3 regions of the Arthrobacter sp. U41 genome follow, and region 2 is predicted to be linked to each of the others. Evidence: predicted binding sites of a transcription regulator. Region 2 holds the regulator's gene; each other region holds the start of a gene.
What was found. Region 2 encodes LexA, which represses DNA repair genes until DNA is damaged. Its sites were predicted from a motif close to TCGAACANNTGTTCGA; they were not measured.

Region 1: ruvA (Holliday junction branch migration protein RuvA) is a predicted target of LexA. The motif match lies at 4,122-4,137, and genes of this name have one in related genera.
Region 3: ASPU41_RS05330 (shikimate dehydrogenase) is a predicted target of LexA. The motif match lies at 8,135-8,150, and genes of this name have one in related genera.

Annotation. Positions count from the first base shown of each region.
Region 1 is NZ_CP015732.1:3,760,201-3,770,305, reverse strand. Features, by position in the region: gene ASPU41_RS17155 (type 1 glutamine amidotransferase) at 1-552, opposite strand, end outside; gene ASPU41_RS17150 (Mur ligase family protein) at 669-1,958, opposite strand; gene pdxT (pyridoxal 5'-phosphate synthase glutaminase subunit PdxT) at 2,040-2,741, shown strand; gene ASPU41_RS17140 (YebC/PmpR family DNA-binding transcriptional regulator) at 2,745-3,500, shown strand; gene ruvC (crossover junction endodeoxyribonuclease RuvC) at 3,497-4,084, shown strand; gene ruvA (Holliday junction branch migration protein RuvA) at 4,189-4,836, shown strand; gene ruvB (Holliday junction branch migration DNA helicase RuvB) at 4,829-5,941, shown strand; gene yajC (preprotein translocase subunit YajC) at 6,179-6,586, shown strand; gene secD (protein translocase subunit SecD) at 6,693-8,459, shown strand; gene secF (protein translocase subunit SecF) at 8,460-9,482, shown strand; gene ASPU41_RS17105 (RelA/SpoT family protein) at 9,657-10,105, shown strand, end outside.
Region 2 is NZ_CP015732.1:2,755,973-2,766,077, reverse strand. Features, by position in the region: gene priA (bifunctional 1-(5-phosphoribosyl)-5-((5-phosphoribosylamino)methylideneamino)imidazole-4-carboxamide isomerase/phosphoribosylanthranilate isomerase PriA) at 1-13, opposite strand, end outside; gene ASPU41_RS23050 (hypothetical protein) at 92-250, opposite strand; gene hisH (imidazole glycerol phosphate synthase subunit HisH) at 251-1,006, opposite strand; gene hisB (imidazoleglycerol-phosphate dehydratase HisB) at 1,003-1,629, opposite strand; gene ASPU41_RS12590 (histidinol-phosphate transaminase) at 1,695-2,813, opposite strand; gene ASPU41_RS12585 (LysM peptidoglycan-binding domain-containing protein) at 2,870-3,370, opposite strand; gene lexA (transcriptional repressor LexA) at 3,710-4,459, shown strand; gene ASPU41_RS12575 (ATP-dependent DNA helicase) at 4,545-6,671, opposite strand; gene hflX (GTPase HflX) at 6,664-8,232, opposite strand; gene ASPU41_RS12565 (class I SAM-dependent methyltransferase) at 8,712-9,326, shown strand; gene dapF (diaminopimelate epimerase) at 9,307-10,105, opposite strand, start outside.
Region 3 is NZ_CP015732.1:1,126,509-1,136,613, forward strand. Features, by position in the region: gene ASPU41_RS05295 (thiolase family protein) at 1-898, opposite strand, end outside; gene pcaC (4-carboxymuconolactone decarboxylase) at 895-1,365, opposite strand; gene ASPU41_RS05305 (alpha/beta fold hydrolase) at 1,362-2,180, opposite strand; gene ASPU41_RS05310 (lyase family protein) at 2,173-3,690, opposite strand; gene pcaG (protocatechuate 3,4-dioxygenase subunit alpha) at 3,687-4,253, opposite strand; gene pcaH (protocatechuate 3,4-dioxygenase subunit beta) at 4,261-5,157, opposite strand; gene ASPU41_RS05325 (bifunctional sugar phosphate isomerase/epimerase/4-hydroxyphenylpyruvate dioxygenase family protein) at 5,197-7,152, opposite strand; gene ASPU41_RS05330 (shikimate dehydrogenase) at 7,152-8,033, opposite strand; gene ASPU41_RS05335 (IclR family transcriptional regulator) at 8,197-9,039, opposite strand; gene ASPU41_RS05340 (MFS transporter) at 9,265-10,105, shown strand, end outside.

The sequences.
Region 1 (10,105 bases), 1.0 Mb from region 2:
GTTCTTGGGCAACAGTGAGCCGTGCAGATAGCTCGCCACAATGTTCCGGTAGCGCGCGCCTTCCTTGCCGTCCTTGCTGTTGTTGCCGGTGCCCTTGGCGGTGGTTCCCAGCGGCGAGACGCCCGGGCCGAGGGTGGTCTGGCCGCTGTGGTTCTCGTAGCCCAGAACTGTGCCGAATTCGGGAGAGGACACCGACACGTTGCCGATCAGCCGCTCGTCCGTGCCGTGTGTCTCCACGTCCAGGATGCCGATCCCCGGAATGACCGAACCCGTCCGGGTCTTGAAGAATTTCCCGAACAGCTGGTACAGGCCGCAGATGACCAGCATGGGGGTGCCGGCCTCGGCGAGTTCCTTCAGGACGGTTTCGCGCGAGAGCAGATCATCCTGGATGACCAGCTGGCCGCTGTCCTGTCCACCGCCGCCGACGATCAGGTCCACGCCCGCCGGAAACGCGTCGCCGACATTGTATTCGAGCAGCTCCGGCGTGTACCCGTGCCAGCGCAGCCGCTGAGCCAGCACCAGGGCGTTGCCCCAGTCGCCGTAGATGTTCATGTCCCGCGGGTAGAGCTGCAGGACCCGGATCGTTCCCTTGCTCGGCGCCGGGGATTCCTCCGGCGGAAGCTCATGCCCGAAGGAGAGCTTCGCCTCGCTGGACTCGGACTGGGGGGTCATGAGACCACCTCCACTGTGGTGATTTTGGACAGTTCGCGGCGGATGGCCAGCATCGCCGTGTAGGTGCAGAAGATCCGCTTCGGTTTGTCCCTGGCGCCGGCGATGAACGACGCCAGCGCCGGGGCAATCTCCGTGTTCACCGCGCCGATCGCGACGTCGTCGTACTGCAGGCGCAGGGCCATGTCGTAGGCGCGGGAACCGCTCAACTGGTCCACGCCGCCCTCGCGGAGGGTGTCGAACTCGACATCCCAGAGCCAGGACATGTCCCGTCCGTCGGCATAGTTGTCGTTGATCGCGACCATCGTGGCGTAACCCGCGGCCGGGAAGGACTTCAGCCCCAGACGGAAGCCGCTGGGGTTCTTCACCAGGACCAGATCCAGCGGCAGGCCGTCGACGACGAGGCTCTCGCCTCGTCCGAACGCCGGCGCCACCTGGGACAGAGCCTCCAGCAGGCCCTCGTTGTCCGCAACGGCGCCATCTTTGACTGCAATCGCCCGGGCCAGGGTAAGCGCGGCCGCGGCGTTGAAGATGTTGTAGACGCCGCGGAGCTTCATCGCCGTGGTGGCCGTGACGCCGTCGTACTCAAAGTCCGCGTCCGCCGCACCCACACGGCGCAGCACGACGTCGGCGTGCGGCCTGGCGGGGGCCGGCGGCACCGGGCTGCCCGGGGCCGCCCGCATCTCGTCGTCGTTCGGGAAGGTGCTCAGCAGGGAATCATCCAGGCCGAAGTAGAGGACCTCGGGACCGCTGAGCGTGTCCGCTATCCGGGCGACGCGCGGGTCCTCCCGGTTCAGCACGACGGTTCCCGTGGTCTTTGAGGCGATGTGCTGCAGCAGCTGCGCGGTCTTGTCGATCTCGCCAAAGCGGTCCAGCTGGTCCCGCAGGACGTTGAGCAAAAGGCAGTAACGCGGCGGCACCTGGTTGACGAAGTGCACCGCGTGGGCCTCGTCCAGCTCCAGCACGGCGACGTCCGCGTCCAGCCGTCCCCGCCAGTCCACCTCGCCCAGCAGCGCAGCGGCCACGCCGCGGGTGAAGTTGCTGCCCGTGCGGTTGGTGAAAACCTTCAGGCCCTGGCTCTCCAGCAGTTCCACCACCATCTTCGTGGTCGTCGTCTTGCCGTTCGTGCCGCTGACGACGGCGACCCCATGCGGGAGCGTGGACAGCGTCCTGCGCATGAAACCAGGGTCGATCTTTTCAACCACGAGCCCGGGAAGGGCAGAGCCTCCGCCCCTAAGCCGGGAGACCCGGCGGACGAACTTGCCGAGCGGAACACTGAAGTAAAACATGCTCTGTAATATATCCCAGCGGCGGCATGGAAGCCCGCCGGGAGGCGGCCCGGGACGTGTCCGGGCCATTATGCTGGTCCGATGACCAACCCCTCTTCTGCGCTCCCTTCCCGCGCGGGTTCAGGCCTGCGGATCGGCGTCCTGGCACTCCAGGGCGACTTCCGCGAACACCTGCACTCGGTGGAAGACGCCGGCGCCACGGGCATCGGCGTCCGCCGGCCCGCCGAACTCGACGGCCTGGACGGCCTCATCATCCCCGGCGGCGAATCGACCACCATCGACAAGCTGTCCCGGGCCTTCGGGCTCCGCGACCCGCTGCGCCGACGCATCCAGGAGGGACTGCCAGTCTACGGCTCCTGCGCCGGGATGATCCTGCTCGCCGAGGAGATCACCGACCCCGCGAAGGACCTCGCCGGCAACCCGCAGCAGACCTTCGGCGGCCTGGACATCACGGTGCGCCGGAACGCCTTCGGCCGGCAGCGCGAGTCCTTCGAGACGGACCTCGACTTCAAGGGCCTGGAGTTCAGCGCCACCGCAGCGGGCGTGGCCCCGGTCCACGCGGTCTTCATCCGCGGGCCCTGGGTGGAACGCGTTGGCGCGGGCGTGCAGGTCCTCGCCAAAGTCGAGCCTTCCAGGGCTTCCCACCCCGAGGCGCTGGCCGGGACGGCTAGAATTGTTGCAGTGCGTTCCGGCAAGCTGTTGGCCACCTCCTTCCACCCGGAAGTGACGGGGGAGAAGCGCGTGCATGAATTGTTTATTCGAATGATCAGAGGAGAAGCGTAAAGCATGTCAGGCCACTCCAAATGGGCGACGACCAAGCACAAGAAGGCCATCCTCGACAGCCGCCGTGCCAAGTCGTTCGCCAAGCTGATCAAAAACATCGAAGTTGCTGCACGCATGGGCGGCCCGGACCTCGCCGGCAACCCCGGCCTGGAACTCGCCGTCACCAAGGCCAAAAAAACCTCGGTCCCCGCTGACAACATCGACCGCGCCATCAAGCGCGGCGCCGGTCTCACCGGCGAAGTCGTGGACTACACCGAGATCATGTACGAATGCCGCGGGCCGCAGGGCTCGGCGCTGCTGATCGAATGCCTGACGGACAACAAGAACCGTGCCGCCTCCGAGGTCCGGCTCGCGATCTCACGCAACGGCGGCACCATCGCCGACCCGGGTTCGGTCAGCTACCTCTTCTCCCGCAAAGGTGTCGTCACGCTGCCGAAGAGCGGACTGAGCGAGGACGACGTCCTGATGGCAGTGCTCGACGCCGGCGCCGAGGAAGTCAAGGACAACGGCGACAGCTTCGAGATCCACTCCGAGCCGACCGACCTCCAGGCCATCCGCGACGCGCTCAAGGACGCCGGCATCGAGTACGAGACCGACGAAGCCGAGTTCGTCCCGTCCATGCAGGTGCCGCTGGACCTCGAGGCGGCCAAGAAGTTCATGAAGCTCGTCGACGCCCTCGAAGAACTCGACGACGTCCAGAACGTGTACAGCAACGCAGACCTCAGCGACGAAGTGCAGGCCGCACTGGAAGCCGAGTGACCCTTCGCGTCCTCGGCGTCGATCCGGGCCTCACCCGCTGCGGGATCGGCGTCGTGGACGTCGAGAAAAACCGCCGCGCCACCATGGTGGCGTTCGGCGTCGTCGGAAGCTCACCCGCGGAGAGCCTGGACCAGCGCCTGCTGGTCATCGCCACCTCGATCGACGAGTGGCTGGACCGGTACGAACCGCACGTCCTCGCCGTCGAACGGGTCTTCTCCCAGCTCAACGTCAGCACCGTGATGGGCGTCGCCCAGGCATCGGGGGTGGTGATCGCCGCCGCCGCCCGCCGCGGCATCCCGGTCGCCCTGCACACCCCGTCCGAGGTCAAGGCCGCCGTGACCGGCAGCGGAACCTCCAACAAGGATGCCGTCACCAAACTGGTCACCAAGATCCTCCGGCTCGACGCCCCGCCCCGGCCGGCCGACGCCGCCGACGCCCTCGCGCTGGCCATCACCCACGCCTGGCGGTCCGGGGCCGGCACTTCCAACACGGGTGCAGCCACCACCGGAGCGGGCAGCCTGTCCCTGACCCCGGCCCAGCGCGCCTGGGCGGACGCCGAGGCCAAAGCGCGCCGTGCCCGCTGAATGTCCGACTGTCCCGCCTCGGAACTTGGTAGGGTATTCGTAGATATGTTCGGATAGCCGGGTCGTCCGGTTATCTTTTCAGCTGAATTTTCAGGAGCCCGGCTTTGATCAGTTTTCTCCGCGGACCCGTAGCGCACATCGGCCTGGCCTCCGCCGTGATCGACCTCAACGGCGCCGGCATGAGCGTGAACGCCACGCCGCAGACCCTCAGCAGGCTCCGCATCGGCGAGGAGGGGAAGCTCTTCACCTCCCTGATCGTGCGTGAGGACTCGCTCACGCTGTTCGGATTCGGCTCCGACGACGAACGGGAAGTTTTCGACATCCTGCTCAGCGTCAGCGGCGTCGGACCCCGGCTGGCGCTGGCCGTCCTCGCCGTGCACGAGCCCGAGGCGATCCGCGTCGCCGCGCACTCCGGCGACGGCAAGGCCTTCACCAAGGTGCCCGGTATCGGACCCAAGGTCGCCGGCCGGATCGTGCTTGAACTGGCCGGGAAGCTGGTGCCGCACGGCACCGCCCCCGGCACCACGGCTCCGGCGGCAAACTCCGAAGCGGTCTGGAAGCCCCAGGTCGTTGCGGCCATGACGAGTCTGGGCTGGTCCGAAAAGGACGCCACGTCCAGCATCGATAAATCCCTGGCGGATTCACCCGAACTGGCTGACAAGGGCAACGTGGCTGAGATCCTCCGCGCAACCCTCCGCTGGCTGGGCCAGGACGGCGCCCGTGCCGGGAACAGGGTAGGCGCCCGTGGCTGAGCCGTCGATTGTCACCGGGGGAGAGGAGCCGGAGGAGCGGGTCATCGAAGCCGCCCTCAGGCCCAAGAACCTCCACGACTTCGTCGGCCAGCACCGGGTCCGCAAACAGCTCTCGCTGGTCCTGGAGGCCTCACGCATGCGCGGCCGCAGTGCCGACCACGTCCTGCTCTCCGGCCCTCCCGGGCTGGGGAAGACCACGCTGTCGATGATTATCGCGGCCGAGATGAACGCCCCGCTGCGGATCAGCAGCGGACCCGCCATCCAGCACGCGGGGGACCTGGCCGCCATCCTGTCCTCGCTCTCCGAAGGCGAAGTGCTCTTCCTCGACGAGATCCACCGGATGTCCCGGCCTGCCGAGGAAATGCTTTACATGGCAATGGAGGATTTCCGGGTCGACATCGTCGTCGGAAAGGGCGCCGGCGCCACCGCGATCCCGCTTGAAATTCCGCCGTTCACCCTGGTAGGTGCCACCACCCGGGCGGGCCTGCTTCCCGGGCCGCTCCGGGACCGCTTCGGCTTCACCGGCCACCTGGAGTTCTACTCCGTGGCCGAACTGGAACTGGTGCTCCGGCGATCCGCCGGTCTCCTGGACCTCAAGGTCAATTCCGCCGGCTTCAGCGAAATCGCGGGGCGGTCCCGCGGCACGCCCCGCATCGCCAACCGGCTCCTGCGCCGGGTCCGCGACTGGGCGCTGGTGCACGGAATCGAGCAGATCGATGCCCGGGCCGCCTCCGCGGCGCTGGACATGTATGAAGTGGACAAGCGTGGCCTGGACCGGCTCGACCGGGCCGTCCTCGAAGCCCTCATCACCAAATTCGGCGGAGGGCCCGTGGGCCTGTCCACGCTGGCCATCGCGGTCGGTGAAGAGACCGAAACCGTGGAAACCGTCGCCGAGCCGTACCTCGTCCGCGAGGGACTCCTGGGGCGCACCCCGCGGGGGAGGATCGCACTCGCGCCGGCCTGGACGCACCTCGGTTTCGCGGTGCCGCCGGGAATCTTCGCGCAGGACCCGCTGGAGCTCTTCCGGGCGGAGGACGAGGCCGCGGATCCAGATGACGGGCCCGGCCAGGGCGCTGATCCGGAATGGATCCGTAATAGTCAATAGCACCGCTCCGTAACCTTTTCCCTCTAGACTGGAATGACGCTCGGCACGTTCGGGTCTTTGTTTCTGTGGGCGGCCAGCACCTGGCCGCCGTCGGCTCGGCCTGATTCCCTGCCAGCCGCCCGAAGCGAAGCGGACGTTGCTGTAAAACCAGCTACGCAAGTACAGAACGGAACTATTCCTGTGTTCGGACTTATTTCTGCCCAGACCCAGCCGCAGGCCGGCGGCGGCATCGACATCATGACCATCCTGCTGTTCGCCATGCTCGGCGTCTTCGTCTTCATGATGTTCCGCCGCAACAAGAAGACGCAGCAGCAGCAGGCGCAGCTCCAGTCGAAGTTTGCCCCTGGTGTCGAGGTCATGACGAGCTTCGGCCTGTACGGCCGCATCGTCGAGATCGACGAGGAAGAGAACAAGGTCCTGCTGGAACTCTCCCCGGGCAACACCGCCACCGTGCACCGCCAGGCCGTCACGAAGATTGTCGAGCCGGTTGTCGCTGACGAGGAGCCCGCGGTCGTTCCCAACGACGCATCCTCGCTGACCACGCACGAGACCGACAGCCCCGCTCCGGTCAGCGAAGCCCCGCGCGAGGAGACCCCGGAAGAAACCCTGCGCCGCCTCAACAACGAAGGCAAAAAAGACAGCTAGTCTGCCTCTTTGAGCTATCCCGCGAAGTAACGGCTGCGGGCAACCGCCGGTGCGGACCCGTCTGGGCCGCCCGGCGGTTCCTCCGTAATTAAGAGAAAGATCGACAATGGCACGAACTGGCCCCAAAAACTCAGCCCTCAGGGTGCTGGTCTGGCTCGGCGTTATCCTCGCCGTCCTGACCGCCGTCCTGGCAGGCGGCACGATGGCCGGCCAGGCGAGCTGGGCTCCCAAGCTCGCCCTGGACCTGGAAGGCGGCACCCAGATGATCCTGGCGCCCAAGGTTGAGGGCGGTTCGGAGATCAACGAAGACCAGCTCAACCAGGCCGTGGCGATCATCCGCCAGCGCGTGGACGGCTCGGGTGTGGCGGAAGCTGAAATCAGCACGCAGTCCGGCCGGAACGTCGTCGTCAGCCTCCCGGGCACACCGTCAAGGGAAACCCGAGCACTGATCCAGGCGTCCGCCGACATGAACTTCCGGCCCGTGCTGCAGGCCGGCCCCGGCGCGGCCGTCCCCGCGGAGTCGCTGACCCCGGTAGAGCAGCTGCCGACACCCACCGCGGAGCCCACCAACGGCAGCGACGTGAACTGGGTTACCCCCGAGCTCTACCAGAAGTTCGAGACGCTCGACTGTGACAACCCGTCGCAGGACAAGCAGGAACGCTCCGACCCGACCAAGCCGCTGGTCACCTGCGAACCGGCCTCCGCCAACTCCCCGGCGATCAAATACATCCTTGGCCCGGTCGAGGTCAAGGGCTCAAACATTTCCGGTTCCTCCTTCCAGCTGCAGCGCGGTGCCCAGGGCGCCGTGACCAACGAGTGGGCTGTGAACATCCAGTTCGACGAGGAGGGCACCGCCAAGTTCAAGGAAGTCACCGAGCGGCTGTACCAGTTCTACATCGCCGGCGGCGGCCAGAGCGGTTCGGATCCGAAGGCCCAGTTCGCGATCGTCCTCGACGACCAGGTCATCTCCGCCCCGCGGTCCCTTGCCGTCATCACGGATGGCCGTCCGCAGATTACCGGCGGATTCACCGAGGAGTCGGCCAAGGCCCTCTCCGACCAGCTTCGTTTCGGCGCCCTGCCGATCAGCTTCGAGATCCAGAGCGAGCAGCAGATCTCGGCAACCCTCGGTGGTGAACAGCTCCGGATGGGTATGCTCGCCGGCCTGGTCGGCCTGCTGCTGGTGGTGGTGTATTCGCTGTTCCAGTACCGGGCGCTGGGCCTGGTCACCGTTGCCTCCCTCGTGGTGGCCGGCGCACTGACGTACCTGGCCATCGCGATCCTCGGCTGGACCGAGAACTACCGGCTGTCCCTCGCCGGCGTCGCAGGCATCATCGTGGCGATCGGCCAGACCGCGGACTCGTTCATCGTCTACTTCGAACGTATCCGTGACGAGCTCCGGGAAGGACGCGGCCTCGTCTCGGCCGTCGAGAACGGCTGGAAGCGTGCCAAGCGCACCGTCCTGGCGTCCAAGGCCGTGAACCTGCTGGCTGCCCTGGTGCTGTACTTCGTGGCGGTGGGCAACGTCCGAGGCTTTGCTTTCACCCTCGGACTGACGGCCATCGCCGACCTCATCGTCGTCTTTATGTTCACCCACCCGACCCTGCAGCTGCTGGCCCGCACCAAGTTCTTTGGTGAAGGCCACCCGCTGTCCGGGCTGGACCCCAAGAGCCTCGGCGCCGGTCCCTTGTACCGGGGCGCGGGCCGGTTCCGCACCCCGGCGGAGAAGCCGGCCGCTGCTGCCGCGCTCCGCGCCAAGAACACCGGCGCCACGGCTGAGGCCGAACGCCGGATGACCATTGCAGAACGACGCCTCGCGGAACGACAGGAACAGCTTGCTGGTTCCTCCAAGAGCACGTCCAAGGAGGGCAAGTAAATGGCCACCAGCTTCGCCAAATTCGGTAATGAGCTCTACACGGGCAAACGATCGTACGACTTCGTCGATTCCAAGAAAATCTGGTTCCTGATCGCAGCCGTCCTCGTTGCGCTCTCGATCCTGCTGCCGGTGGTCAAGGGCGGTTTCAACCTCGGCATCGAATTCCGCGGCGGTTCGGAGTTCACCGTCTCCAACGTCAAAACCACGGACGCCGCCATCGGGGAGAAGGCTGTCGAGGACGTTGTCTCCGGCAGCGTCCCGCGGGTGGCCAACGTTGCGGGCAACACGATGCGGATCCAGACGGACAAGCTCACGGAAGATGAGACCCTCCAGATCAAGGCGGGCCTCACCGAGGCCTACGGCGTGACGGACAACGAGGTGACATCCACCTTCATTGGTCCCACCTGGGGTGCTGACGTCACCAAGCAGGCGCTGCTGGGCCTGCTGATCTTCGTCGCACTCGCCGCCGTGCTGATGGCGCTGTATTTCCGGACCTGGAAAATGTCGCTCTCCGCGATCGCGGGCATGCTCGTGACGATGTTCATCACCGCCGGTGTGTACGCCCTCAGCGATTTCGAGGTCACGCCGTCGGCCGTCATCGGGTTCCTGACCGTGCTGAGCTACTCGCTGTACGACACGGTGGTGGTCTTCGACAAGATCCGCGAGAACACCTCTAACCTGCAGGCCTCCACGCGGCGGACGTTCGGCGAGGAAGTCAACCTCGCCGTCAACCAGACCCTGGTGCGTTCCATCAACACCATGATGGTGGCCATCCTTCCGGTCGGTGCCATCCTCTTCATCGGCGCCGGCCTGTTGGGCGCCGGAACGCTGCGGGATCTCTCGCTGGCCCTGTTTGTGGGGATTTTCATCGGCACCGCGGCCACCATCTTCATTGCTGCGCCGCTGTACGCCTGGCTGCGCCAGGGCGAACCGGAGCTGGTGAAGCAGGCCGAGCGCGTGCACCAGCGCCGCGCCCAGTCAGCCGCCAAGACCGACGCTGCGGCGTCGCCCGCCACGGCGTAGCCGCAGCGGTCCTGCCGGACCCGGTCGCCGCCGGGATGCTGCCCGGCGGTCCCAACGGGCCGGAGAACGTCATTCCTGACGCTCTCCGGCCCGTCGCCGTAGCGGCGCCGGTTATCGAAGTATCCTGCTGCGGGAATAGACTTGAAGAATTAACGGGTTCGGAGAGGTGCTCCATTGGAAGAACGTTCGACGCCGGTGCCATCAGCACCGGCGGATAAGGCTCCCGGCCAGGCGTCACAGACTGGTGTGGTGGCTCCCGGACGCGCCGAACCGCCGGTCCCCGTGGACAGCTCGGGCGCACGCCCCACCTTCCCGGGGCGGCGTGAACGCACCCGCTCCCGGCTGGCCCGGCTGACCGGGCGCGGCGCCCCCGCGTATTCGCCTATTCTCGAGCCGCTGCTGCGCACCGTCCGCGCCAACAACCCCAAAGAGGACTTCGACCTCATCCAGCGCGCCTTCGTCGTGGCGGAGACCTGCCACCGCGGGCAGAAGCGCAAGAGCGGCGATCCCTACATCACGCACCCGGTGGCGGTGGCCACCATCCTGGCGGAGCTGGGGCTCAGCGGGACCACCCTGGCAGCGGCGCTCCTGCACGACACCGTCGAGGACACCTCCTACACCCT
Region 2 (10,105 bases):
TTTCGGTGGTCATTGGGGATCCTCAGCTCTTCGGGGACGGCTCTTCAGGGACGGCAGGGGGTTCGGCGGTGCAGTGCGTCAGTGCAGTGCCTCAGGCAGCGGGCAGCGTCAGGAGGTAGGCGGCGAGCAGCGCCATGGCGGCCAGGACGTAAAACACGGCCTGGACCCAGCGCGGGCTGTTCTGCTGGCGGAAGGACAGTCCCCCGCCGACCAGCAGGCCGGCGAGCCCCATCAGCACGATCGACCACATTTAGGCGGTCCCGGCTTCCGGGGCCTGGGCTGTTCCGGTTTCGGATTGGCGCCGCAGCCCCTCCACCCAGTTGCGCAGCAGGCGCGCACCGGCGTCGCCGGACTTCTCCGGGTGGAACTGCGTGGCGCACAACGGTCCGTTCTCCACGGCCGCGATGAACGGGGCACCGTGCTCGGACCAGGTGACCAGCGGCGCCGTCATCCGCGGCTGGATCACGTCGAAATCCCACTTCTGCACACCGTAGGAGTGGACGAAGTAAAAGCGCTCGTGCTCGACTCCGGCGAAGAGCCGGGAGCCTTCCGGAACGGAGACGGTGTTCCAGCCCATGTGCGGCACAACGTCGGCCGGGAGGAGCTCGACCCTGCCGGGCCACTCCCCCATGCCTTCGGCCTCGGTACCGTGCTCGACGCCGGCCTCGAAGAGGACCTGCAGGCCCACGCAGATGGCCAGGACAGGGCGGCCACCGGCGACGCGGCGGCCGATCATGCGGATGGCGTCGACGGCTTTGAGCTCACGCATCACCGTCTCGAACGCCCCGACGCCGGGGACCACGAGGCCATCGGCGTTGAGCACATCCTCCGGCCTGGAGCTGAGGATGACCTCGGCCCCGGCGCGTTCGAGGGCGCGGACAGCCGAGCGGACGTTTCCGGAGCCGTAATCGAGGACCGTGACGGTGGGTTTGCCCTGGGGCGACGCCGGCTTCCGGCCGGCGTCGGGGTCGATGATGGCGCCGTCCCTCAGCACTTTGCCGGTCACAGCGCACCCTTGGTGGACGGGATGCCCTTGACCCGGGGGTCCGGTTCGACGGCGGCGCGCAGGGCGCGCGCGAAGGCCTTGAACTGGGCCTCGACGATGTGGTGCGGATCCCGGCCGGCGGTGACGTTCATGTGCAGGCAGATTCCGGCGTGCAGGGTGATCGCCTCGAAGACGTGGCGCGTCAGGGAACCGGTGAAGTGCCCGCCGATCAGGTGGTACTCCTGGCCTGCAGGCTCCCCGCCGTGCACGAGGTACGGGCGGCCGGAAACGTCGACGACGGCGTGTGCGAGGGCCTCGTCGAGGGGAACCGTGGCTTCGCCGAACCGGCGGATCCCGGCCTTGTTCCCCAGCGCGGTGCGCAGGACCTCGCCGAAGGTGATGGCAACATCCTCGACCGTGTGGTGGACGTCAATGTGCGTGTCGCCGGTGGCCTTGACCGTCATGTCGATCAGGGAGTGCTTGCTCAGTGCCGTCAGCATGTGGTCGTAGAACGGGACCGAGGTGCTGATGTCCGAGACGCCGGTGCCGTCCAGGTTGATCTCGACCAGCACGGATGACTCGCTGGTGGTCCGTTCCATGCGTGCGGTCCGGCCCTCGGCAGCGGTTGATCCGGTGTTGCTCATGTGGGTGTCCTTTGGATGACGACGGTGCCCGGCGAACAGGGCAGGGTGGATGTCCTGGGTTAAGTCTAGGCGGGCTGCACTGCGCGGCCGGCCAGGATCCGTTCGAGGGCTTCGAGGAAGGCTGTGGTTTCCGTCTCAGTGCCTGCGGTGACGCGCAGGTGCCCCGGGATGCCAACGTCCCGGATGAGCACCCCGGCATCGAGCAGGCCCTGCCAGACCTCGTGCGGGTTGTCGAGACCGCCGAAGAAGACATAGTTCGAGTCGGAGGCGGCCGGTTTGAGGCCCATCCGCTGCAGTTCGGACACGATCCTGTCCCGCTGGCGCTTGATGTCCTCGACGTCGGCCATCAGTGCGACGCGGTGGTGCAGGGCGGCCAGGGCTGTCGCCTGGGTGATGGCGGAGAGGTGGTACGGGAGCCGGACCAGGCGCAGGGCGTCCGTTACCTCGGGCGCTGCCGCCATGTAGCCCACCCGGGCGCCGGCAAGGGCGAAGGCCTTGCTCATGGTGCGCGAGACAATCAGCCGTTCCCGGCCGGGCAGCAGGGCGAGGGCGCTGGGTGTGCCGTCATGGGCGAACTCGTGGTAGGCCTCGTCGACGATCACGATGGTCTGGCTGGCTTCGCCGGCCTCGTAGACGGCCTCCACGACGTCCAGCCCCAGCCCGGTGCCGGTGGGGTTGTTCGGGGAGCACAGGAAAACGATGTTCGGCGCAAGATCGCGGACCTGGCGGGCTGCCGATGCGGCGCTGAGTCCATAGTCGTCGGCGCGGACCCCGACGATGTATCCGGTGTCCGTGCCGGAGGCCAGCAGCGGGTACATGGAGTACGTGGGAGGGAAGCCGAGGGCGGTCCGTCCCGGGCCGCCGAAGGCCTGAAGGATCTGCTGGAGCACCTCATTGGAGCCGTTCGCCGCCCAGATGTTCTCCGCACCCAGTCCGTGCCCGAGGTATTCGGCGAGGGCTTCGCGCAGTTCCGTGAACTCGCGGTCCGGATAGCGGTTCAGGCCGGCGGCGGCAATCGTGACGGCCTCGGCGATGGCGGCCCGCACGTCAGCCGGGACACCATGGGTGTTCTCATTGACGTTGAGCAGGATGGGGACGTCCAGCTGCGGCGCGCCGTACGGCGTCAGGCCGCGCAGATTCGTCCGGAGGGGAAGTCGGTTCAGGCGCTCTAACTGGTCAGTCACTTCACTAGTTTAAGTGAGATCGCCGCAGGCCCTGAAACTGTGACGGATCGACGGCGTTACTGGGACGGAATGAACAGTGCCTGGCCCGGCACGACGCGGGCTGCCTCGAGGTTGTTCAGCTGGATGATGTCGTCGACGACGTCGCGGGGATCCCGCTCCGGCGCCACCACCTCGGCGATGGCCCAGAGGGACTCACCGGCCTGCACCGTAACGGTCACCGTCGGGGTCAGTGACAGTTCGGCGGCGGAGTCCGCTGCCTTGGCGGGGGCGTTGAGGAAGCCGCTGAAGGAAAGGATCAGCGCCGCCAGCAGGATCAGCGGCACCCCAATGAAGACAAAGCGGCCGCGCCGGGTGAGCCTGAGCGGAGCCTGCCTGGCCCGCTGACCGGATCCGGCCGGGCTCTGCACCGCGGCCGGGCTGCGCCGCGCAGCGGACGCGCCGCCGTCGGCCCGGCCGGCAGGGTCGTGCCGGCCGGCGGGCGCACCGCCGCCGGGGCGGCCGTAGTTGCCGAATGCGTCGCGGCCGAAAGTGTCGTGAAACGCGCTTGATACTGACATGAACTGAGCCCTCCTGGACCATACTGTGCCGCCCGGCGTACTCCACGTACCTGCCGCCAACCGGCCTAACCTTCGAACAAAGAACCGAACGTCATGCTGTGCCCGAGCCGGGTCCGACTAGAACACATATTCGAACCCTGCTTGTTCTGTTTTAGCACCTATTGACGAACATTGTCGAGACTCGCTAGAACAAATGTTTGAAAAAGCCGTGTGGCTGGCCTACGTTTGAGTCAAGAACAACCACTTCTGCAGTTGATCAGCAGGGTCTGACATTTCAGGCCGGAGGTTCCCGGAAGCCGCAGCCACGGCGGCCGGGGGAACGGAAAGGCGTTGGCGAACATGGCAGCACAAGCCACCGGCGGCAGGGCCACCCAGCGGAGCCCGCAGGCAGCCCGGCCACCCAAGAGCCTTACGGTCCGGCAGAAGAAGATCCTGGAAACCATCCAGCGCTCCGTAACGGACAACGGCTACCCGCCGTCCATGCGCGAGATCGGCGACACCGTCGGCCTGGCCAGCCTTTCCAGCGTGACCCACCAGCTCTCCCAGCTCGAAAAGCTCGGCTACCTGCGGCGCGATCCCAAGCGTCCCCGCGCCATGGAAGTGCTGATGCCGTTGACCCTCGATGAGGGCACCACAAAGATCTCGGGAGTTGCGAAGCCCGGCGGCCTGCGCACTGTCGGCGGCCTGTCTGTTTCCGAACTGGCCAGCGCCACCGACACCGCCATGGTGCCGCTGGTGGGCCGCATCGCAGCAGGCGGGCCGATCCTGGCCGACCAGGTCGTCGAGGACGTTATGCCGCTGCCCCGCCAGCTGGTGGGCCACGGTGATCTGTTTATGCTCAAGGTCGCAGGGGATTCGATGATTGACGCAGCCATCTGTGACGGTGACTGGGTGGTGGTCCGCCAGCAGGGCGACGCCGTCAACGGTGACATTGTCGCGGCCCTGCTGGACGACGAGGCAACAGTCAAGACCTTCCGGCAGCGCGACGGCCACACCTGGCTGCTGCCGCAGAACACCCAGTACGAGCCCATCCTCGGCGATCACGCCGTCATCATGGGCAAGGTCGTCTCGGTGCTGCGCTCCCTTTAGCAGCGGGAGGACCAGCACCCCCGAAAGCTGCCGCAAGGGCCCCGCCGGATTCGGCGGGGCCCTTGCGCGTTTCTGCGCCCCGCGGTTACGTGGCGGGCTGCCCGGATTCCTTCGAGAGGCGCTCCAGGGCCGCGACGGCGACCGCGGGGTCGGTGGTGGGCCAGAACGGGGGCAGGGAGGCCCGAAGGAACCCCCCGTAGCGCTCGGTGGACAGCCGCGAGTCGAGCACGGCCACCACTCCCCTGTCCGTCGTGGTGCGGATCAGCCGGCCGGCACCCTGGGCCAGGCGGATGGCGGCGTGGGTCGCGGAAACACTCATGAAGCCGTTGCCGCCGGCCTGGGCCACCGCCCGGGACCGCGCCGTCATCAGGGGATCATCCGGCCGCGGGAACGGAATGCGGTCGATCACGACCAGGCGGCAGGAGATTCCCGGCACGTCGACGCCCTGCCACAGGGACATGGTGCCAAAAAGGCAGGTGTCCGGTTCGTCGGCGAACTGCTTCACGAGCGCGGTCATGGTCGAATCGCCCTGGCAGAGGATGCTCATGTCCAGCCGGGGACGCATGGCTTCGGCGGCGTCCTCGGCGGCGCGCCGGGAGGAGAACAGGCACAGGGCTCCGCCGCCGGAGGCCCGGATCAGCTTCTCGAGCTCGTCGAGGGCTTCCGGGGATGAGCCGCGGCCGGGCTTGGGCAGGTGCTTGGCTACATAGAGGATGCCCTGTTTGGGGTATTCGAAGGGGGAGCCGACGTCGACCCCGGTCCAGCTGGGGGCCCCGGGTCCGACCAGGCCAAGGCCGCCCGCGGCCGGTTCGAAAGCGGACCCGATCGCCAGCGTCGCCGAGGTCAGGATGACGGTGTGGTCCGCGAACAGTCCCTCCCGGAGCCGTCCGGCAACGCTGAGCGGGGCGATGTTGATCAGGGCCGGGGCGGACTCGTCCGGCTGGGCGTAGCCCTGCTGCGGGTCGAAGGTGCTGTTGCGGGAAAACCAGACCACCTCGCGGTTTTCGCGGGCGGCGAGCAGCCGTTCGCAGAGTTCCAGGATCACCATCAGGCGGGAGCGCGCGAGCTGGCGGCCGCCGTCGGCCGTGTTGGCGCTGTCGCCCTTGGAATCTGAGAGGGCCGCGCGGCAGGCGTCCCGCAGCTGGTCCACGCAGTCCAGCTGTTCGCTGTTGAGGCCGTTGGGCATGAGTCCGCCGGGGACCCCTTCAATGGCTAGTTCGAGGTTGGACGCGGCGTTGTTCAGTGCGTCCACGGTGATGCCGGTGTTTTTCCGCGCGCCGGACGCGGCGACGTGGACCATCGCGACGGAAAGCTGGCCGGTCACGGCACCGGTCACGCGGTCCTGCAGCTCGTGGGCTTCATCGACCACCACGACATCGTATTCCGGCAGGACGGCGAGGCCCTCGAAGGCGCTGACGGCAAGCATGGCGTGGTTGGTGACGACGAGGTCGGCGTCGGCGGCGTTCTGCCGGGCGAGTTCGCTGAAGCACTCGGCGGCCAGCGGGCATTTCTGGGCGCCGAGGCACTCCATCGACGTGACGGAGACCTGCCGCCAGGCGCGGTCGGTTACGCCGGGCAGGAGTTCGTCACGGTCCCCCGTCACGGTGTCCTCGGCCCATTCGCGCAGCCGGACGACTTCCTTGCCGAGCTGGGACGACGGGCCGCCCATCGCCGCGGCGAAGTGCGGTACCGAGGTGTCCTCGCCGAGCGAGAAGAGCTGCCCTTCGGAGGGTTCTTCCGAGGGGAAGCCGCCTTCGAGCTTGTGGCGGCAGACGTAATTGGAACGGCCCTTGACGAGGGCGACCTTGACGGGCCGCTCCAGCGCCGGGGTGATGGTCTTCAGCAGCCGGGGCAGGTCGCGTCCGACGATCTGGGTCTGCAGGGCCAGGGTGGCGGTGGAGACCAGGGTGGGCTTGTCGCTGACGAGGGAATGGGCGATCAGCGGGATCAGGTAGGCGAGGGACTTGCCGGTTCCGGTTCCGGCCTGGACCAGCAGGTGGTCGCCGCTGTCAATCGCGTGCGCCACCTGCCGGGCCATTTCGTGCTGGCCGTCGCGGCTCTGGCCGCCCATGCCGGACACGGCCCGGTCGAGCAGTTCGATGACGAACTCCTCGCCGGCCGGCCCGTTTTTGCGTGCCGGGGGTTCCTGCGGTGCGGGGTCGTCCCCCGCCGGATCGCTCGTGTCCGGCCCGGCCGCCGCTGCCTCAGTCATTGCTGATGAACGAATCCAGTTCAGCGGCGAAACCCTCGCGCACCATCACAACGGCACGGGTGCCCGCTTCCTCGTGGTCGAGGCTGAGGATCTCCGCGTCGGTCTCGTGCAGCTTGCTGAGCAGGTCCCCGCGGTTGTAGGGGATCATCAGTTCCAGCTTCACACTGGGCCGCGGGATGCCCTCGCTGATGGCCTTGAGCAGTTCCGGGATGCCTTCCCCGGTGCGTGCCGACACCACAACGTGGCGCGGTTCGCGCTGCTTGAGCCGTTCGATCACGAAGGGGTCCGCCGCGTCGGCCTTGTTCAGGACGATGATTTCCGGCACCTTGCGGGCGTCGACTTCGCTGAACACCTTGCGGACGGCGGCGATCTGGCCTTCCGGGTCCGGGTGGGAGACGTCCACGACGTGCAGGATCAGGTCCGCATCGGCAACTTCTTCCAGGGTGGAGCGGAAAGCCTCCACGAGCTGGGTCGGCAGCGAACGGACAAAGCCCACGGTGTCGGCAAGGGTGTAGCCCAGCCCGTCCGCGGTTTCGGCTTTGCGGACGGTCGGGTCCAGGGTGGCGAACAGGGCGTTCTCCACCAGGACCCCCGCGTCGGTCAGCCGGTTCAGCAGCGAGGACTTTCCGGCGTTGGTGTACCCGGCGATCGCTACGGACGGCACCGCGTTGCGGCGGCGGTTGGCCCGTTTGGTCTCCCGGGCCGGCTTCATCGCTGCGATTTCGCGGCGCAGCTTGGCCATCCGGGTGCGGATCCGGCGGCGGTCCAGCTCGATCTTGGTCTCACCGGGACCGCGCGAACCCATGCCGGCCCCGGCACCGCCGACCTGGCCGCCGGCCTGGCGGGACATCGAGTCACCCCAGCCGCGCAGGCGCGGGAGCAGATATTCGAGCTGGGCCAGTTCCACCTGGGCCTTGCCCTCGCGGCTCTTGGCATGCTGGGCGAAAATGTCCAGGATCAGGGCCGTGCGGTCGATGACCTTGACCTTGACGATGTCTTCCAGGCTGCGGCGCTGGGACGGGGCCAGTTCGGCGTCGACGACGACGGTGTCCGCGCCCGTGGACATCACGATGTCCTTGAGCTCCTGGGCCTTGCCGGAGCCGAGGAAGGTTCCGGGATCCGGCTTGGCGCGGCGCTGGACGATCCCGTCGAGGACCTCCGACCCGGCCGTTTCGGCGAGGGCGGCGAGTTCGCGGAGGGAGTTCTCCGCGTCGGCGAGGGTGCCTTCGGTCCAGAGGCCGGCCAGTACGACGCGTTCGAGGCGCAGCTGCCGGTATTCGACTTCGGTGACGTCTTCGAGCTCGGTGGACAGCCCGGCGGTACGGCGCAGGGCGTGCCGTTCCTCGAGGTCCTGCTGGTCGCCGTCGTAGTTGCTGTGTTCCTCATCCAGCCGGGAGATCGCCTGCGCCTTGCCGAGCACCGACGTGGGCTCACCGGCAGCGGGGGCTGCCTTCCGGGCAGGGGTTTCCTTGGAGAGGATCCGGTCGATGACAGCCTGGATTTCCGCAGGACTCATGTCCTGGGCTGCTGAATCGGGTCCGGTGTTGGGCTGAGTGGTCATGGTCTCCTTTAGAGGTTCGGCAGTTTCAGAATAGTGCCGATCGGTGCTGTGTGGGGCGGAATTCGCGCTGGGCTGACGAGTGTTGGTCAAACGGGGTCTCCTGGGATGCCTGTGGCAGCGGTGCCGGGGGCAGGGTGGGCTCCGCATCGGAACGGTAATAACAGTGAGGGAACAGGCCTGCTGGCCTTGGGGAGGGAGTGACGGTCCGCCGGGCAGGGCTCCATGAGCGCTGCCGGACTCCAAGTGGATCGGGCGCCAGCCTGTGGTCCCTGCCGGGATCATCGAGGGGGTGGCGCACTGAGCGGAAGGTGACTACCTGCGTCGCTGCGGGGACGGGATTTAACCCGTGCCGGCTACTTGAAGTTAATGAGCATGTATTTAAGAGTAGCAGAAGGTGCCGGCGCGTCCGGCCGGCCACCGCCCGGCCTGGTGCCCGCCGGTTTCCCATACACACCCAGGGACAACTAATCTGGCAGGTTATGGAGTCTGCACACTATTTCAGCGCCCAGCCGGCCGGGCCGTTCAACCGCAAGCCACTGACCGTGGAGCTTGCCGGTGAGACCCGGCACCTGCAGACGTCCTCGGGCATCTTCAGCCCCGACGGCATCGACAAGGGCACGGCGGTGCTGCTGGCCGAGGCTCCCGCGCCGGCGCCGCAGGGCACGCTGCTGGACATCGGCTGCGGCTGGGGTCCGATCGCGCTGACTTTGGCCCTGCGGGCACCGCACTCGCAGGTCTACGCCGTGGACGTCAACGAACGGTGCGTGACCCTGACCAACGAGAACGCGGCGCTGCTGGGGCTGGGCAACGTCACGGCCAGCACGCCCGACGCCGTCGACCCCGGGCTTCGCTTCGACACCATCTGGTCAAACCCGCCCATCCGGGTCGGCAAGGACGAGCTCCATGCCCTGCTGCTGCACTGGCTGCCGCGGCTGGCGCCGGGCGGCTCGGCGTGGCTGGTGGTGCAGAAGAACCTGGGCTCGGATTCCCTTCAGCGCTGGCTCGCTGCGGAGCTGGACAGCAGCTTTACGGTGACGCGCGAGAGCACCTCGAAGTCGTTCCGCATCCTTCGGGTCAGGAAAGCGTCCCACTAGCCACGATCACCGCGGGGCCGCTGAGCTCGACGTGCTCGTGGCCCTCCGCGCCGAGGAAGAACTTCACGCCGACGACTCCGCCCGGGACCTGGACATGCCATTCGTCCGGGGCACCCTGGCCGGCCCAGTGGCGGATCGCGACGGCCGCGGCGCAGGCGCCGGTGCCGCAGGACTGTGTCTCCCCGACGCCCCGCTCATGGACGCGCATCGTGATGGTACCGACGCCGTCATGGACCAGCGGCTCGGACGGCACAACGAACTCCACGTTGGTGCCGTGGGGCGGGGCGGGATCCACGTGGGGCGCGGTGAACAGCTGCGTGGCCTCCAGCTCGGCCAGTTCGGCCAGCGCCACGACGGTGTGCGGATTGCCCATGCTCACGGACAGGGCGGGCCTGGCCACCTCCAGCCCCGCGGCGCTGACCAGTGAATCCATGGCCCGTGCGGTGGCCTCGCCCGGAAAGATGAACTCCCAGGGGCCCATGTCGACGGCGTAGCCGGCGGCGGTGCGGACGATCGTCTTCGCGCCGGCCCGGGTGCCGATGGTCAGTGACCCGCCGGCGGGCAGTTCGACCAGGCCCTCGGCGAGCAGGAAGTGCACAAAGACGCGGACACCGTTGCCGCACATTTCGGACAGCGAGCCGTCGCCGTTGCGGTAGTCCATGAACCATTCGGCGTCCGGGTGCCGCGTGAGCAGCTCCTGGCCTTCGGCGAGCAGGCGGGACGGGACGGCACGGATTAGTCCGTCGCCGCCGATTCCGCGGTGCCGGTCGCAGAGTGCC
Region 3 (10,105 bases), 1.6 Mb from region 2:
CCTTGTTGGCCGCCTCCACCGGGGCGTAGCCGAAGAACTGCGGGTCGTTGGCGTGCGCGCCGCGCCCGGCGATGCGCGCCAGCGGGTCAAGGCCCAGGATCCCGGCGGCGTTCTCGGAGCCGAGCCACGCCGCGGACGCGCCGTCCGAGAGCGGGGAGGCGTTCCCGGCGGTGACGGTGCCGTCCTCGGTGCGGAACACCGTCTTCAGGCCCGCGAGCTTTTCCGCCGAGGACCCGGCGCGGATGCCCTCATCCCGGACCAGGCCGGTGCCCGGGACCGGGGTGACGAGCCGGTCGTAGAATCCCTCGTCCCAGGCCGCGGCGGCCAGGTTGTGGGAGGCCGCGGAGAACTCGTCCTGCGCCTGCCGGGTGATCCCGTACTTCTCGGCCAGCCGTTCGGTGGCCTCGCCCAGGGACACGGTCCAGTCCGGGCGCATGGCCGGGTTGACCAGGCGCCAGCCCAGCGTGGTGGAGACCAGGGTCATGTCCCCGGCCGGGTAGGGCTTCTCCGTCTTGGGCAGCACCCAGGGCGCGCGGGACATCGACTCGGCGCCGCCGATGAGCATCAGCTTCGCGTCGCCGGTGTTGATCTGCCGGGAGGCGATGATCGCCGCGTCCAGCGAGGACCCGCACAGCCGGTTCACGGTGGTGCCGGGGATCGAGACCGGCAAACCGGCCAGCAGGGTGCCCATCCGGGCGATGTTGCGGTTCTCCTCGCCCGCGCCGTTGGCGTTGCCGAACACCACCTCATCGATCCGCTCGACGTCCAGCCTCGGCGCACGCTTCACGGCCTCACCGATCACATGCGCGGCCAGGTCATCCGGACGGACCCCCGCCAGTCCCCCGCCGAACTTCCCGAACGGGGTCCTGACGGCATCGTAAAGGTAGGCCTGCTTCATACGGTCTTGTCCATTTCAGTGTTGTCCATTCCGGCATCGTCCATGGAACGGAATACTTGCTGCGCGGTCTTGAAAGCGGTGTTGGCGGAGGGGACCCCGCAGTAGATGGCGGTCTGCAGCAGGATTTCCTTGATCTCGTCCCGGCTCAGACCGTTCGTGATGGCGGCGCGGATGTGCATGGCCAGCTCCTCCCAGTGACCGTGGGCGACCATCGCGGTGATGGTGACGGCGGAGCGCATCTGCCGGGTCAGGCCCGGTCGGGTCCAGATGCCGCCCCAGGCGATCCGGGTGATCATGTCCTGGAAGTCCTCGGTGAAGGGATCCTTGTTGGCGTTGGCACGGTCCACGTGCGCGGTGCCGAGCACTTCGCGGCGGACCACCATGCCGCCGTCGTAGATCTCCTGGCTGGTGGCGTCAGGCTGCACTACTCCGTGGCGTTCCAGGCCGGTCCGCTCCGGGCCGGTCACTGTCCGGCCCCGCGGGATTCGGACCAGGCGATCAGCGTCCGCAGCAAGTCGGCCACGTGCCCGGGAGCTTCGAACGGCGCCAGGTGTGCCACGCCTTCAAGGCTCACGGCACTTGCGGTGCCACCGCCGGCGGTGATTCCTTCGACAATCTCCTGGGCGAACGACGGCGGCGCCACGGTGTCCTCCACGCCCGCGAGGGCCTGGGTGGGGACCCGGATGCTGCCGAGTTCGGCCCGGACGTCAAAGCCGGCGAGGGCTTCACAGCAGAAGGCGTAGCTGAAGCGGTCGGCGTCGCGCAGGCTGTGCAGCAGCCGGCCGCTGAGTTCCGGCTGGCGCTCCATGAAGCCGGGGCCGAACCAGCGCTGCGCCGAGCCCTGGATCATCACGGGCGTTCCCTGGGTGCGCACGGTTTCCGCGCGTTCCAGCCAGCCCTCGGGCGTGCCGAGCTTCGCTCCGGTGCACTGCACGGACAGGCTCTTGAGCCGTTCACCGTGCTTGATGCCCAGCTGCAGGCCGGTGGCGCCACCCAGCGAGACACCGGCGTAGTGGAACCGCGCGCCGGGCGCGATCGAATCAACCAGCTCGACGACGGCGTCGGCCAGCTCGGCGACGGTGAAGGGTTCCTTCGCGGCCGGCGAGATCCCGTGGCCGGGCAGGTCCCAGGCGACGACGTCGACGTCGTCCCCGAGCAGGGCCCCGGCCTGGGTCCACAGCAGCGTGGACGTGCCCAGGGACGGGCCCACCACGAGGAGGGGCTTGTCCCCCAGCGGGCGCTGGGGCGACAGCAGTACTGCCTTGACTGTTGGTCTAGCCACGGAAGGCTCCGTTCAGGTCGGGGATCGGTGATGAGGAGCCGGCGCCGGTGGCGCCGAACTCCGGATAAGCGGCGAGGATGCGGCGGGTGATTTCGGCGGCCTGGCCGAGGTAGTTGCCGGGGTCGAGCAGCTCCTCCAGCCGGGCATCGGAGAGCAGCTCCGCCGGGACGGCGGCGCGGAGCAGCCGCCGGTAGGTGGCGGGCTGTTCGGCGGCCGGGACCTGCAGCGTCTGGTCCACCACGGCCTGCAGCCGCTGTTTGCCGTCGGCGCTGTCCTTACCCGCGACGCTGCCGGCCATCAGCGGCGCGACGGCGGCCGTGACGGCTTCACTGAGCAGCAGCGGTCCGGAAATCTCCAGGTTGCGGCGCATGGCGTCGGGGAAGACCTCCAGGCCTTCGGCAAGTTCGCGGAGATGCAGGGCGGCGCCGAGGGCGAGGCGGAGGAGCTGGCGGAGGGCCGGCCATTCACTGTGCCAGGCACCGTCGGGTCGTTCGTCGTTGAAGTTGGCGGCGGCCAGGTGCAGCTGTGCGGCCTGGCCGGGCGCCTGCAGGGCCGCGCTGCGGACCAGCACGGACAGCACCGGGTTCTGCTTCTGCGGCATGGCCGAGGACCCGCCCCGGCCGGCGGCGCGGGGTTCCGCGAGTTCGGCGACCTCGGGGCGGCTGAGGAACAGCACGTCGGAGGCAATCTTGCCCGCGGCGTCGGTCACGGCGGCCAGGGCGTCCCCAAGGGACGTCACAACCAGCCGGTTCGTGTGCCAGGGCGCCGGAACGGCGGCGAGGCCGAGTTCCGCGGCCAGCCGGTCGGAGAGATCAAACGGGGAGAGCCGGGAACCCGGGACCGGCGCCGTGCCCGCTGCAATGGTTGTGGCGGCCAGCACGGTGCCGGCCGCGAGGGTTCCGGCCGCTCCCCCGGTCTGCACCGGGAATTCGAGGGCCTCCAGCCGGCGCGCGGCGGCGGCAAGCCCGTGGAACCATTGGGCCGCCTTGAGTCCGAAGCTGAACGGCAGCGAGTGCTGGGTCAGGCTGCGTCCCACGCACAGCGTGTCCGCATGGTGTGCGGCGAGGGCGGCCAGGGCCGCGGTGGTGGCCCGGAGTTCGGTGAGCAGTGCGCCGACGGCGTCCCGGGCGAGCAGGATCAGCGCGGAATCGAGCACATCCTGGCTGGTCAGCGAGGTGTGTACGGCCTTCCCGGCACCGATGCCCGCCGTATCCAGGGCCTTGACCTGGGCGCGGAGATCCGCCAGCAAGGGGATCACCGGGTTGGCGCCGCCCTGGGCGCGCACGGCAAGGCCCGGGAGGTCATAACGGCCCACCTCGGCGGCCGCGGCGACCACCGCGGCCGCCCCTGCGGGCACCAGGGACGCGCCTTCCAGGACCGTGGCCCAGGCGGCCTCGACCCGGAGAATGGCAGCCAGTACCGCCCGGTCCCCGGTCAGCGCCGCCACGCGGGGTGACGCTGACACGGGACTCAGGAGGCCGACGTCGCCCTCGGCGCCGGGGGAGGTCACTTCGAGGAGCCCTCGAAGTCGAGGAACACCGTCTCGCCCTCGCCCTGGAGCCGGACGTCCCAGGTCAGGCCGCCGTCTGCGTCGCGTCGTGCGATCAGCGTTTTGCGCCGTTCCGGGTCCAGCGAGGACAGCAGCGGATCCGCGGCCAGGGCGTCCACGTTTTCCGGCAGGTAGATCCGGGTGAAGAGCCGGTTCATCAGGCCGCGGGCAAAGACCGCGACAGAGATGAACGGGGCAGCACCTTCCTCGGTGGGACCGGGGTTTACCGTGGTGAAGGTGAAAACACCGGTGTTGCCCACCGCGCTGCGGCCGAAGCCGGTGAAGGTGTAGCCGTCGCGCACCAGCGAACCCGTGTGGTGCGGAACCTTGCCCTCGGCGTCGGCCTGCCAGATCTCCAGGATCGCGTCCGGGATCGGGTGCCCGGCGCCGTCGTACACGGTGCCCTGGAGCCGGATGGAGCCCGGGGAGCCGGGGGCCAGCAGCTCGCGGTCCTTGGTGAAGGGCAGCGCGTAGCCGTAGAACGGTCCCACGGTCTGGCCGGGAGTGGGGGTGAGTTTGGTCATGCTGGCCCTATTCATTCTCGTCTCCTTCTGCGCCTAATGCCTCGTTCTCGGTCCAGGTCCGCTTCGACCCGGTCAGGACGATGTCCCAGTTGTACGCGAGGGCCCATTCCGGCTTGGTCTGCTCGTGGTTGTAGGTGGCCACGAGCCGGTCTCGGGCGTCCTGGTCCACGATCGACTGGTAGATCGGGTCCAGCGGGAAGAGCTGGTCGCCGGGGAAGTACATCTGCGTGACGATCCGCTGGGTGAATTCCTGGCCGAACAGGGAGAAGTGTATGTGGGCCGGACGCCAGGCGTTGAGGTGGTTCTTCCACGGGTAGGCGCCGGGTTTGATGGTGGTGAAGCTGTAGGAGCCGTCGGCGCCCGTGATGCAGCGGCCGACGCCGGTGAAGTTGGGATCCAGCGGTGCCGGGTGCTGGTCCCGCTTGTGGATGTAGCGGCCGGCGGAATTCGCCTGCCAGATCTCCACGAGCTGGCCCGCGACGGGGCGGCCGTCGCCGTCGAGCACACGGCCGGAGACGAGGATGCGTTCGCCCAGCGGTTCACCGTTGTGCGCGATGGTGAGGTCTGCTTCCAGCGCGTGCACGTCCATGTGCCCGAATGCGGGAGAGTACAGCTCGATGGTCTCCGGGTCCGCGTGGTGCAGGTCCTTTGTGGGGTGGCGCAGGACGCTGCTGCGGTACGGGGCATAGTCCAGCCGCGGCTGGGTCTCCGCCGGGGCACCGTTCTGGAGCGCCTGGGCGTAGGCATCGCCGAGCGCCTTCATTTCGGCGCTGAGGTCCGCCTGCGATTCCGCGGCCGCGTCGAGGGGCGCGTACGTCTTCGGTGCGGCCTCCGTGGCTTCGTCGGACACGTCCTCCGTGAGCGGATCCGCGTTGTAGATCTCAAGGTTGATTTCTTCAGGCACAGCAGCCTCCTTTCGTTGGGTGTTGGTGTTTTTGACGGGTCAGGGGGTGAGGTTCAGCTGGTGCAGGTGGTCGTATTGGACGGCGTGCCGTACCGGGGCGTTGGGCGCCCCGTAGCCGTCGTAGGAACCGCGGCGCTCCACCATTTCGAAGAAGACGCTGCCGACGGTGGCGGTGTAGAAGTGCAGGAACTCGCCCTCGGCGTCGCGGTCGTAGAGCAGGTTGAGGTCCCGGAGAGTGGCCAGGAAGGCCGGGTCCAGGCCGAACCGTGCATCGAGATCCTCGTAGTAGTTCTCCGGGATCCGGAGGAAATCAAGGCCGCGCGCCTTGGCGGCCCGGGCCGTCGCCACGAGGTCAACCACCGCAAAGGCGATGTGTTCCTGGTAGGTGGGCCGCTGGCCGGTGCCGGCCGTAGTTCCTGCGGCCGAGTCGGCGCCTTCGCGCTGGATCAGCGGCGCCAGGTTCAGCACCAGGCGCACTCCGCGGTCACGGGTGAGCATCACCTGGGACCGGACCAGCCCGGTGGGGCTCGCGACTTCCGCATACGGCTGAGGTTCCAGGGCCAGGGCGCTGGTATAGAAGAGCACGGCCTCGTCGAAGTGCTGCCAGGGCTGGGCAAGGTTGACGTGGTCGATCACGGCACCCTGTTCCCCGTTCCGGGCGGCGGCGGGGGCTTCCAGTCCCTCGCCGAATTCGCGGGTCCACACGGCGGTGCCGTCGGGGCTGCCCTGGCAGAGGAAAATCTCAGTGGAGTCCGGGGCGGCGAAGCCCTGGAAAATTTCCTCGTCGGCCTGGCTCTTGCGCGGCACGGCGGGGGCCTTGAGCTGCTGGGCCCGGGCCGCGGCAATCACGGGGGAATCAACGTCGAAGCCCAGGGCGGAAATTGCCGGCGCGACGGCGGCCCCGTCGTCGCGGGATTCCTGGGACGAGTCCTCGTTGATGATCACGCGGGCGTTGCCCATGGTCCACAATTGCACATTCTTGGTCCGGTGGCGCCCGTTGAACGCGAAACCGAGCTGTCCCAGCAGGGTTTCCAGTCCGGCGCTGTCCGCGGCCCTGACCTCGGCGAAGTTGAATCCGCCCGGTTCGGCCACCTGCGGGAGCGTGGCCAGTTCCATCGGGTACCGGCGGCGGCCCGTTGCCGGGGCACCGGAACCTTGTCCGCCGGAGGGATTCGCGTCCAGCCACTTCGCGGTCTGCTCCTCGAGCCAGATCAGCGACCGCATCGCGTCCACCGCGGTGCGTTCGACGTCGGACTGGCGGAAGACGTCGTTGAAGACTTCCAGGGAAACCGGCCCGGTGTACCCTGCCCGGACCACGTGGCCGAGGAACTTGGCGAGTTCGAACTGCCCCTCCCCCGGGAACACCCGGAAGTGCCGGCTCCAGGACAGCACGTCCAAGGACAACTTGGGCGCATCGGCCACCTGGACGAAGAAGATCTTCTCCGGGTTGAAGGACTCGATCGGGGCCGTGTCCCAGTCACGGGAGAGGATGTGGAACGAATCGAGGCAGGTGCCCAGGTTGGGGTGGCCCACCGTCTCCACCAGGCGGTGGGCGTGCTCGTAGTCGTTGACGTACTTTCCCCAGGCCAGGGCCTCGTAGGCCACCTTGACGCCGTGGTCCTGGGCAAGGGCAGCGAGGGCGGCGAGCTGTTCCGCCCGGAGTCCGTCGTCATCAATGCTGGCGGTGGCCACGTTGGAGCAGACCAGGATGGTGTCCATGCCGAGGCGGGACATCAGCCGGAACTTCGCCTCCGCCCGGCGCAGGTTGGCGGCAAGCAGCTCGTCGGGCACACTGTCGAAGTCGCGGAACGGCTGGTACAGATCCAGCGTCAGGCCGAGGTCGGCGGCCATCTTCCGGACGTCCTCCGGGCTCAGCGGCGAGGTGACAAGGTCTTGTTCGAAGATTTCGATCCCGTCGAAGCCGGCAATGGCGCAGGCCTGCATCTTCTCCCGCAGTGTGCCGGAGAGGCAGACCGTGGCGATTCCGGTGCGCATCAGACGGCCACCTCTTCGGCTGCGACGAGCTCCAGGAAGTGGGCCCGCATCCGGTCCGCGTCGGCCTCGAGACCGGTGAAGATCCGGAAGGCATCGGCTGCCTGCCCGACCGCCATCCGGCCACCGTCGAGCACGTCGCAGCCCTTGGCCCGGGCTTGCCGGACCAGCTCGGTCTCGATCGGGCGGTACACAATGTCCGCGACCCAGTGCCGGGGTGCCACGAGGGACATGTCCAGCGGCGTCCCGGGGTGGGCGGCCATGCCCACCGGGGTGCAGTGCACCAGGCCATCGGCCAGCGGCATCAGTTGCGGCAGTTCCGCCGTCGTCCGCGCGCTGACCAGCTGGTCCGGGAAGAAGCCTGCGAGTTCGGCGGCGCGTGCCGCGCAGCGGACGGGATCGGTGTCCACAAGGTCGAGCTCCTGGACGCCGGCGGTGAGCAGGGCGTAGGCGACGGCGGACCCGGCGCCGCCGGCGCCGAGCTGCACCACGCGGTTCAGCTTGGCTCCCGGCAGGCCGGTGGCGAGGGCGGCGGCGAACCCGGAGAAGTCGGTGTTGTGGCCGATGAAGCGGCCGTCCCGAATGGTCACGGTGTTGACCGCACCGAGGCGCCGGGCGTCCTGGGTGACCTCGTCCAGGTGTTCCAGGACCAGCTGCTTGCAGGGGTGGGTGATGTTCAGCCCGTTGAACCCCAGGCGGTAGGCGCCGGTCAGGAGTTCGCCGACGCTCTGGCCGGGAAGTCCCAGCTCGGTGAGATCGATGGGGCGGTAGAGGTACCGGAGGCCCTGCACATCGCCTTCGCGTTCATGCATGGGGGGCGTGAGGGACGGCATGACGCCATCGCCTATCAGGCCCACGAGGAAGGACTCTGCTCGATTGCTCATCCGTATAGCTCCTTTGACAACGGCACTCGGCGGGCGGAGACGCTCTGGGCGCAGGCCGCGGGCCGGGTGATGGGGATTACATTAGCGCATTTGTTCACATGTTGCACGTTTGTTCTAGGAACGAACAAATAATTACGGGACGGTGCCGGACAGGCTCGCGGACTCATCCCTGGGGCAGTCGGGCCGACAGCTCCGCCGCCGCCGACTGGAGCAGCGGAACCAGGGCCACGAGGGCCTCTACGCTCATCCGGAAGACCGGAACCGCCGTGGCCAGCGAGGCGAAGGCGTGGCCCTGGGCGTTGAACACCGGGACGGCCACCGCCCGCATGCCCAGTTCGTTTTCCTCGTCCATCACGGCATAGCCGCGCTGGCGGACGAGCCCGATCTCGGCCCGGAAGGCCTCCCGGTCCGTGATCGAAAATTCTGTCAGCGGCTCCAGTTCGAGCTCCTCAACGAGCTGGCTGCGGGTGGCGTCATCGGCGAAGGCCACGAGCACCTTGCCGACCGAGGTGGTGTGCAGTGCGCCCAGATGGCCCGGGTCGCTCGTGACGCGGAAAGTCTGCGGGCCGTCCACCTTGTTGACGGTGAGGTGGTGGTTTCCGTCGCGCACGGACAGGATGGTCGCCTCGCCCGTCTGCTCCGTGACGCGCCGCAGGATGGGCAGGGCGGTGCCGGCGAATCCGTGATGGTTGGACACGCGCTGTCCGAGCTGGAAAATGCGCAGGCCCAGGTGGTAGCGGCGCCCGTCCGGCTCATAGTCCACGAAGCCGTCGCGGGTCAGAGACCCCAGCAGGCGGTAGGTCGTACTGAAGGGCAGCTCCGCGCGGCGGGACAGCTCCGCGGCACTCGCCCCCCGCGGCTCGTCCCCCAGCAGGACCAGCAGGCCCAGGGCCTTGCCGACCATATCCGTCCGGGAGTCGTCCCTGGCGGCTTTAGTGCCCTTGCCGGCGGGAGCCGGAGGGGTGGAGGCGGCCTCAGCCGATTCTGTGTCTTGATTCACACTCATGGTTCAATGCTCTCACATCGTGAGAGCTATTTCTAGATGGTGATTATTTTGGTTGACAAGTGACTGCCCTCACAGCCATGATTGCTACATCGCACAAGTAGCTCCCACCATGTGGCTACTCGTCCGGGTCTTTCCACGAACCTCCTGGTGCCGCACACTTTAAGCCAGCGGCGGCCGAGACCTTCCTGATCCATCCGCGACAATGTCGTCACACAAAGGAACACCATGAGCCAGACACTCCCGTCCACGACGCCGGGCACTGACGTGCCGGCCGGGACGCCGAAGAAGGCAGCCCTCGCCAGCTTCCTGGGCAGCGCCGTCGAGTATTACGACTTCTTTATCTTTGGATCCGCCGCCGCGCTGATCTTCCCCACCGTCTTCTTCCCGGACGCCGGCGCCAACGCGGCGATCATGTCCTTCGCGACCTTCGGCTTCGCCTATGTCGCCCGGCCGGTCGGCGCGGTCATCCTGGGCCACTTCGGTGACCGGGTGGGCCGCCGCAAGGTCCTGATGTTCACCCTCCTGCTGATGGGCGCCTCCACTTTCGTGATCGGCTGCCTGCCCGACTTCAACACCATCGGCTGGTGGGCCCCGGCCCTGCTGGTGCTGGCGCGTCTGTGCCAGGGCCTCTCCGCGGCCGGCGAGCAGGCCGGCGCCTCCTCCATGACCCTGGAGCACGCCCCGGACAACCGCCGCGCCTTCTTCACGTCCTGGACGCTGACCGGAACCCAGGGCGGCCAGATCCTCGCAGCCCTCGTCTTCATCCCCGTCCTGGCCCTGCCGGATGAGATCAAGTACGGCATCGGCTGGCGCATCCCGTTCTGGCTGAGCGCCGTCGTGGTGATTGTTGCGTTCTTCATCCGCCGCACCCTGCACGAGCCGCCGGCCTTCGAGGAAGCCCAGAAGACCGCCCAGATCTCCAAGCTGCCCGTCGCGGACCTGCTCAAGGACCACTGGCGCGATGTCCTCCGCGTCGTCGCCTGCGCCTTCATCGCCGCCGTCTCAACCGTCTTCGGCACCCTGGCCATCAGCTACGCCAAGAACGTCGCCGGCGTGGACGGCACGA